Regions from separate parts of the Falsiroseomonas sp. HW251 genome, predicted to be linked through region 2. Evidence: riboswitches for the same ligand, from Rfam matches in the RefSeq annotation. Region 2 holds a riboswitch; the other holds the start of a gene.
What was found. A riboswitch is a leader RNA that binds a small molecule or an ion and turns the genes downstream of it on or off. The one in region 2 is predicted to bind S-adenosylmethionine.
Positions count from the first base shown of each region.

Region 1: it holds a riboswitch for S-adenosylmethionine, as region 2 does, so the genes downstream of both, ACLF3M_RS33695 (hypothetical protein) here and ACLF3M_RS22970 (hypothetical protein) in region 2, are expected to answer to the same signal.

Region 1 is NZ_JBNXUM010000052.1:11,673-14,873, reverse strand. Features, by position in the region: gene ACLF3M_RS33705 (HAD family hydrolase) at 1-813, opposite strand, end outside; gene ACLF3M_RS33700 (DeoR/GlpR family DNA-binding transcription regulator) at 862-1,656, opposite strand; SAM-I-IV-variant riboswitch at 1,721-1,829, shown strand; gene ACLF3M_RS33695 (hypothetical protein) at 1,870-2,142, shown strand; gene ACLF3M_RS33690 (hypothetical protein) at 2,073-2,957, opposite strand; gene ACLF3M_RS33685 (MlaD family protein) at 2,954-3,201, opposite strand, start outside.
Region 2 is NZ_JBNXUM010000021.1:14,348-17,548, reverse strand. Features, by position in the region: gene ACLF3M_RS22975 (hypothetical protein) at 701-973, shown strand; gene ACLF3M_RS22970 (hypothetical protein) at 1,219-1,590, opposite strand; SAM-I-IV-variant riboswitch at 1,632-1,743, opposite strand; tRNA gene ACLF3M_RS22965 (tRNA-Ser) at 2,694-2,783, opposite strand; gene ACLF3M_RS22960 (ATP-binding protein) at 2,761-3,201, opposite strand, start outside.

The DNA.
Region 1 (3,201 bases), on a different contig from region 2:
CCTCGCGGCCAGCAGCGCCTGCGCGAACTCGACGAAGCCGGCGCCGCCGGCGCCGCGCGTGACGAAGGCGGGCGGTGTCGCCATCCCCGGCAGGAACGGCGCGACATTCGCGACACCGACGGAAAGCGGCACCGCGCCGAACATCGGCGCGTCGTTCGGGCTGTCGCCGAGGAAGGCGACCTGGCCGATCACCCGGTCAAGCGGCTGCCACAGCGTGGCGAAGAGGTGCCTGAGGCCCGACAGCTTGTCCCACTCGCCGATCCAGGCGTTGACGTGGATGGAACTCACCTTCGCCGCGGCGCCGCCGGCCCGGAAGATCGCGGCGATGCGCTCGGCGTCGGACAGCGGCAGCGGGCCGGTATCCTCGGCGAAGTCCACCGCGACGTCGAAGGCGCGGAAGGGCTGGTCGGCGGCGATCCGCGCGCCGGGCACGGCGGCCATGGCCTCCGCCGCCAGCGCATCGAGCTTGGCGCGGGCCGCGAGGCGCGTCGCGTCGTCCTGCACGTGGTGCCGGCGCATCCGGCGCGCCGCATGGTCCATCGCGTACCAGAGGGCGCCGTTCTCCCCGACCACGGCGGCGACCGGAAGGAAGCGCGCGATCATGTCGCACCAGCCCGCGGGCCGCCCCGTTACCGGCACGATATGCAGGCCGGCATCGTGCAGCGCCTGCAGCCCCGCATACGCCTCCGCCGTCAGCCTTCCCTCGGTCGTAATGGTGTCGTCGATGTCGGTCAGCACCCAGCGCAGCGCGCGCAGCCTGGCGGACGCCAGGTCGGCGATCGGGCGCGGTGCGGGTCGGGTCAGTCCGTCCATCGGCTTAATGTGGCATGTCGGGCATGGCGTGTGGAAGCAGCCATACCGTCACGATGGCGTCGGCGCCAGGGTCACGACGGTCCCGGCCCGGCCCAGCGCCGCGGCCAGCGCCGCCGGCGGGTCGGCTTCCGTCACCAGGTCGGTCAGCTCGGCCAGCGGGCAGACGCATTCCAGCAGCCCGCGCCCGAATTTTCCGGAGTCTGCCAGCAGCATCCCCCGAGGCGCGCGAGAGAGCATGGCGCGCTTCACCCAGGCCGCGCGGGAGACCGCCTCGCAGGGCCCCTCCTCCGTCAGGCCGGAGGCGCCGATGACCGCGAGGTCGGCGTTGAAGCGGCGGATGAAGCCCTCGGTCTCGGACCCGTAGACGCCGCGTTCCGCCGCGCTGACCTCGCCCGGGCAGAGCAGCACGCGGACCGCCGGCGAGGCCGCGAGCTCCGCCGCCGCGACGAGGGAATTCGTCAGCACCGTCGCCGCGATCCCGCGCGCCGCCAGCGCGCGCGCGAAATGCGCCGTGGTGCTCCCGGCATCCAGCATCAGGACGTCGCCCGCCCCGATCATCGCCGCCGCCGCCGCGCCGATCCGCGCGCGCTCCGCCACCGCCATCCGCTCGCGCGACGACAATTCCGGCTGCAATCCCGCCTGCACGACCGAGGCGCCGCCATAGGTCCGCCGCACCGCGCCCTGGCGCGACAGCTCCTCGATGTCGCGCCGCACCGTCTCGGCCGAGACGCCGAAACCGGCCGCCAGGGCGGAGATCCGCACCGTCGGGTCGGTCGCGAGAGCAGCGAGGATGGATTGGTGGCGCTCGGCCTTGGCCGGGGCGCCCTCCGTTCGTCGGGCCATGTGTGGCACCTACCACATTCCCTGCAGGATGTCTTGCGCCGATCTGCAAAGCCTGGCTATGACGCCCGTGCATCAAGAGTTGGGGCCGCGCCCCGACGCCAACCTGCCTACCCGGGCAAGGTGGCGCCTCCGCCAGGAGGGATGCGGCCCCCGAGGCAACCAAACGGGACCAGCCGCATCGTCAGCGCGCCTCGACCGGACGAGGAGGATGCGATGCTGGATGCGGGCGCTGCCCCCGATCTCGACCTACTGCTCTCGCCCGGCGACGCCGCGGAGTTCGTGGCGATGCGCGACTGGATGCGGCGCGACGGGCGGGTGGAGGCATCCATGCTCTGGGTCGTGGTGCACCGCCGGCACGGCGAGTGGACGCATGCCTATCGTGTGGTGCGCGACCGCCGGCCCGGCCACCTGACCGTCTATCTCGAGCGCGCGGAGCCCGGCGATGCGCGCGCCGCGCTTCGGGCCTGGCTGCTCGAGCGGGGCTGAGCGCCTGGCGCCAGGCGCCCGGCCTCGGCCTCCCAACGCCTGGCGTCGTCCCGCTCGCCCCGCCGCGCGGCGCCCAGGGCCGCCCTGCGGTAGAGATCGGCGGCGAGCGCCGCATCGCCCAGCGCCGCGCGCGCCGCGCCTTCCAGCGCCAGCGCGCGCGACAGGCCGCGGTAGTCCAGCGCCTGCTGGCGCAGCAGCGCCGCCGCGGCCGCGTCGTCGGCGCCGCGCTGGGCATCCCCGCGCAGCAGCGCGACATGGGCGGCAAGCTCGACGGCATCAGCCTGGAAGGCAGGGTCGCCGGCGTCGTGCAGCGCCACCTCGGCGCGCTGCACGCCCGCGACGTCGCCGCGACGCGCCGCGACCAGGCCCAGCAGGAACCACGCACGCTTTGCCGCCGCCGGATCCTCCGCCCCGCGGCGGACGACCTGGCTTGCCAACGCCTCCGCCTGGCCGTCGCGGCCGAGGCGAAGCAGCGCGGTCGCCTCCACCAGCACCAGCCGCGGCGAGGCGGCGCGGTTGCGGCGGGCGAGTTCCTCCCGCACCTCGCGCGCGATCCGTTCCGCCGCCGCGGCGTCGCCCTGGGCGAGGCGCGCCGTCGCCTCGCCGAAAGCCATGTCGGCGATTGCGCCGGCATCGTCGCGTTCCCGGGCGCGGTCCAGCGCGCGGCGATACAGCGTCGCGGCCGAGCCCGGCTCGTCCAGCTCCAGCGCGCGATTGGCCGAGCCCGCGAGCCGCGCCAGCGTCTCGTCCTCGGGCGGGGCGGGATCGCGCACGGCGCAGCCAGCCAGGAGCAGCAGGACCGCCAGCCGCCTCACGGACGGACGCGATCGGCCGCCGGGCGCAGCCTTTCGCGCGGCACGGTCCCGTCGCCGCCGAGCAGCCAATGGCCGCGCAGCTGCGCCGCCAGCAATTCGAGCTCCCGCGCCGTCTCCTGCGCCTGAACGACCAGGCCGGGCAGCGGCTCCGTGCCCTGCTGGATGTTGCGCGTGGTGCTCGGCAGGCTGCGCGTCGCGCGCTCGAGCTGCGCGAGGGTCCGGTCGGCGCGCAGCAGCACCGAGG
Region 2 (3,201 bases):
GCCGGATATGGCCTTTCCTCACCGCTCTCCTGCTAAGCTGGCGTAGCAATGCACCGCTCGTTCCCTGTCGCGCTTGTTGCCGGCATTGTAGCCGCGCCGTTCCATGCCGGAGCCCGCCGCCGGCGGGAGCCAGCCCGCGGGCGGCCCGCGCCGGCTCGCTCTGCGTGAGCGTCCGTGAAATCAGGGTCAATGCGCAACGAGCGCAATGACCACGACCCGGGGATCCCGAAGGATGCCGGGCAGAACGTGAAACCGAGGCAGTTCGGCCTCTCCGCCGTCCGCGCGGCGCCCGAGCCCACAGGCGACCTGCTCCGCAGCAGGGCCTGTACGCTCCCTCGCACCGCCCCGCAGCGCTGCGCTGATTTCGGCGTCGCTACCGGGAAGACAGGACGTTCACGAAAAACTGGGCTGCTCGGGAACGCATCGATGGGGAGAGCAATCTTGCGCGGCCATGCTCGCTGACGCTCACTTCCCTGCGGCATTAGCTGCGCCGGCATTAGTGACCGAGACGGGGGAGGGCGGCTTGACCAGCTGGCCGGCGAGACCAAGCCGACGATCGGGCGACCGGTGATGCTGAACTTGCTGGGGGCGCGGGGCGTCCCGTCGTGCCGCCACTCCTCATCGCTAGGGAGTGCGCGCTGATCGAGGTGACGGCGCAGTTGTTCCGCACGAAGCACCAGCTGCCGGAGGAGGTCCCGTGGTGAGCGAACAGGAGAGGGAAGACGCACGGACCGCACGCGCCCATGACGCGGCGCGGCTGGCGAAGGCCCATGAACTGCTGGCCGAGGAGGAGGCGCGCGCCATGGAGACGGCGCGACACCATCTGCGGCAAGATCCTGGCGCTCCCTTCTACGTCGAGGCGTCGCGGCGCGACGAGGTCGAGGGCTCCGACAACATGGTCGGCGTCAAGATCATTGTCTTCTCCCTGACGAAGGAGATGGCGGACGAGATTGGAGAGAAGGGCGCTCCCTGACGCCCCTCCCCCTTTCGCGTGACTTGCGACCCGGTCACGAGCGCAGGCTACGTCTACGTCGCGTGACCGATGGCGAGGGCCGCCGTGCGGAACACTGCGGCGGTGCCCTCGACGGCGATCTTCCTCAACTCGTAGACGACCGATGTCGCGGGTCGCGTGCTCCCGGGCCGAAATCCGTGATCCACGTTCGCGCGGACACCCGGCTAAGCGAAGCAAGGTGACGGACAGCGCGCTGTAGCCGGCCATCAAGCCCACCACCGCCGGCGCTGCCGCCTCCGCCTGCGAAGCACAATCGCGCGTCGCGCCTCCAGTTCCCGCGCTGCCTGCTCGTCCGCTCTCTTCCTGGCCTCGGCCTCGGCCGCCCATCGCGCATCGCGCATTGCGACGGCCTCGTCGGTGATGCTGCAGATCCTCTCGCCTCGCGCCCCATGCTGCCGGCCGTTGAGATCTGCGGCTACCGCTGCCGCCTCGCCCGCCGTCGCGAACTCCTGCGACAGGCGCCATGCCGCGACGCCCCCGCCGCGCGCGCGCACCTCGCGGTTCTTCTCGACCCGCCAGACGACACGCCCGGCGTGCACCGCAGGCGTCGCCTGCCAGACACTCGACATCACGATCATCGCCGCTGGTCCCTCTCCGCACGCCATGCATCGCGAGCGGAGAGGCCCCGCTTCGTTGCCGATCTCGTCGGCCACATCCCGCGATGTCTCGCGGACCCACCTTGCGAAGCGCAGGTTGGTGCGGGGCTCGCGCCCCGGCTCTCGATGCGATGCCTAGTTTAGCAGGGAGATGCGGCTGTGCCTACGGCGACGCCGCAGCCCGCCAGTTCCTCGCTCGCCTTGCTGACTAGGTGCGGGACAACTCCCCTATGGAGTTCATGAAGGGGGGATGTCCTGCACCTCGACCGAGGGACTGTACGGCCGCCGAGCGGTGCCGGCGGCGTCCACACCCTGAGACTTCGAAAAACGCGCGCGCCCCCAACCGCGCGCGCGAGGGCGCCGACGCATGTTCTGTCCTGCGCGTCTGGGTGCCCGAGGGCTCGGCACAACGCCGCCGGCCGGTGGTGCTTGTTGACGTGCAGATTGGCCAAGTGGTGCTGGCTGTAACCGTCGCGCGGCGCCAGCGTCGGGGGTGGCTGCAAGTCGTGTTCCCGACGCTACCGGGCATCAATGAGCCGGCAGTGGACATGCCGGACGACTTGGCCGAAGCGGTGCATGCGCCGCTGGCATTAGCGAGCGCACCCGAGCCCGCAGATGTCGATGGAAGTGCCGCGCCGCAGCCTCCCAGTCCATTTGGCCGCCTTTCAGCATCGCCCGCATCTCGGCGCGGTGCGTGCGCATCCAGGCCTCGAGGCTGCTGCGGCGCAGCTCCTTCTCGATCGCGCGTCGGAAGCGCTCATGCAGTGTGCAGGGCTTCGGCGGCACGCCAGCGTAACGCCTGCGCGGCGGCTCGGTGCCTTGGTGGCCTTCACAGGTGATTGCGGAATGCGAACTGACTCGGTGTTGCCGCGTATCGGTTTCGCGGGCCGGGAGAGCGACTGTGCGCTCGTCCTCGGATGCTTCGGGTGGAGGCCCGCGCGCTCCCCTCAGCCCCGCTGACCTCTGCCCTGGTCAGCGGGGCCTTCTTGCAGCGCGGACCAATGCGCGACTCAACTGCTATGTTGTGGACCCGTTTGTGGACTTCGCGGGTGTCTGGATTTAACGGATTGATTTCGCTAGGCTTCTGGCGGACGGGGTGGGATTCGAACCCACGGTGGGCTTGCACCCACGGCGGTTTTCAAGACCGCTGCCTTAAACCACTCGGCCACCCGTCCAGCGCCGCGGGGCAGCGGTCGCACGGGCGGGACCGCGCATCAAGTCCGACGGCGCCGGCGGCACCGCGCCGGGCGGCAGCGCCGCGATCTCCTCGCTCAGCGCCTGGCAGAGCAGAGTCGCGCCCTGCCGGTCGGCCAGGGCCAGGCCCGCCATCAGCTCGCGCCCGGCCTCCGTCGCGTCGCCCCCGCGCGCCAGGACCAGCCGCGCGGCCAGGCGGTGATACTCGCCGCCGAAGCGCACATCGCCGAGCTCCATGATCGGGCGCACACGGGCCAGCGTCTCCGCCGCCTCGTCCAGGGCGCCGGCGCCGAGGCAGGCCTCGGCGTGCAGCAGGTACCACCAGCTCCCGAAGGCGCGCGCGGCGACTAGCGCCTCGACGCCGCGGCGGGCGATCGGCAGGCCGGACGCGCTGTCGCC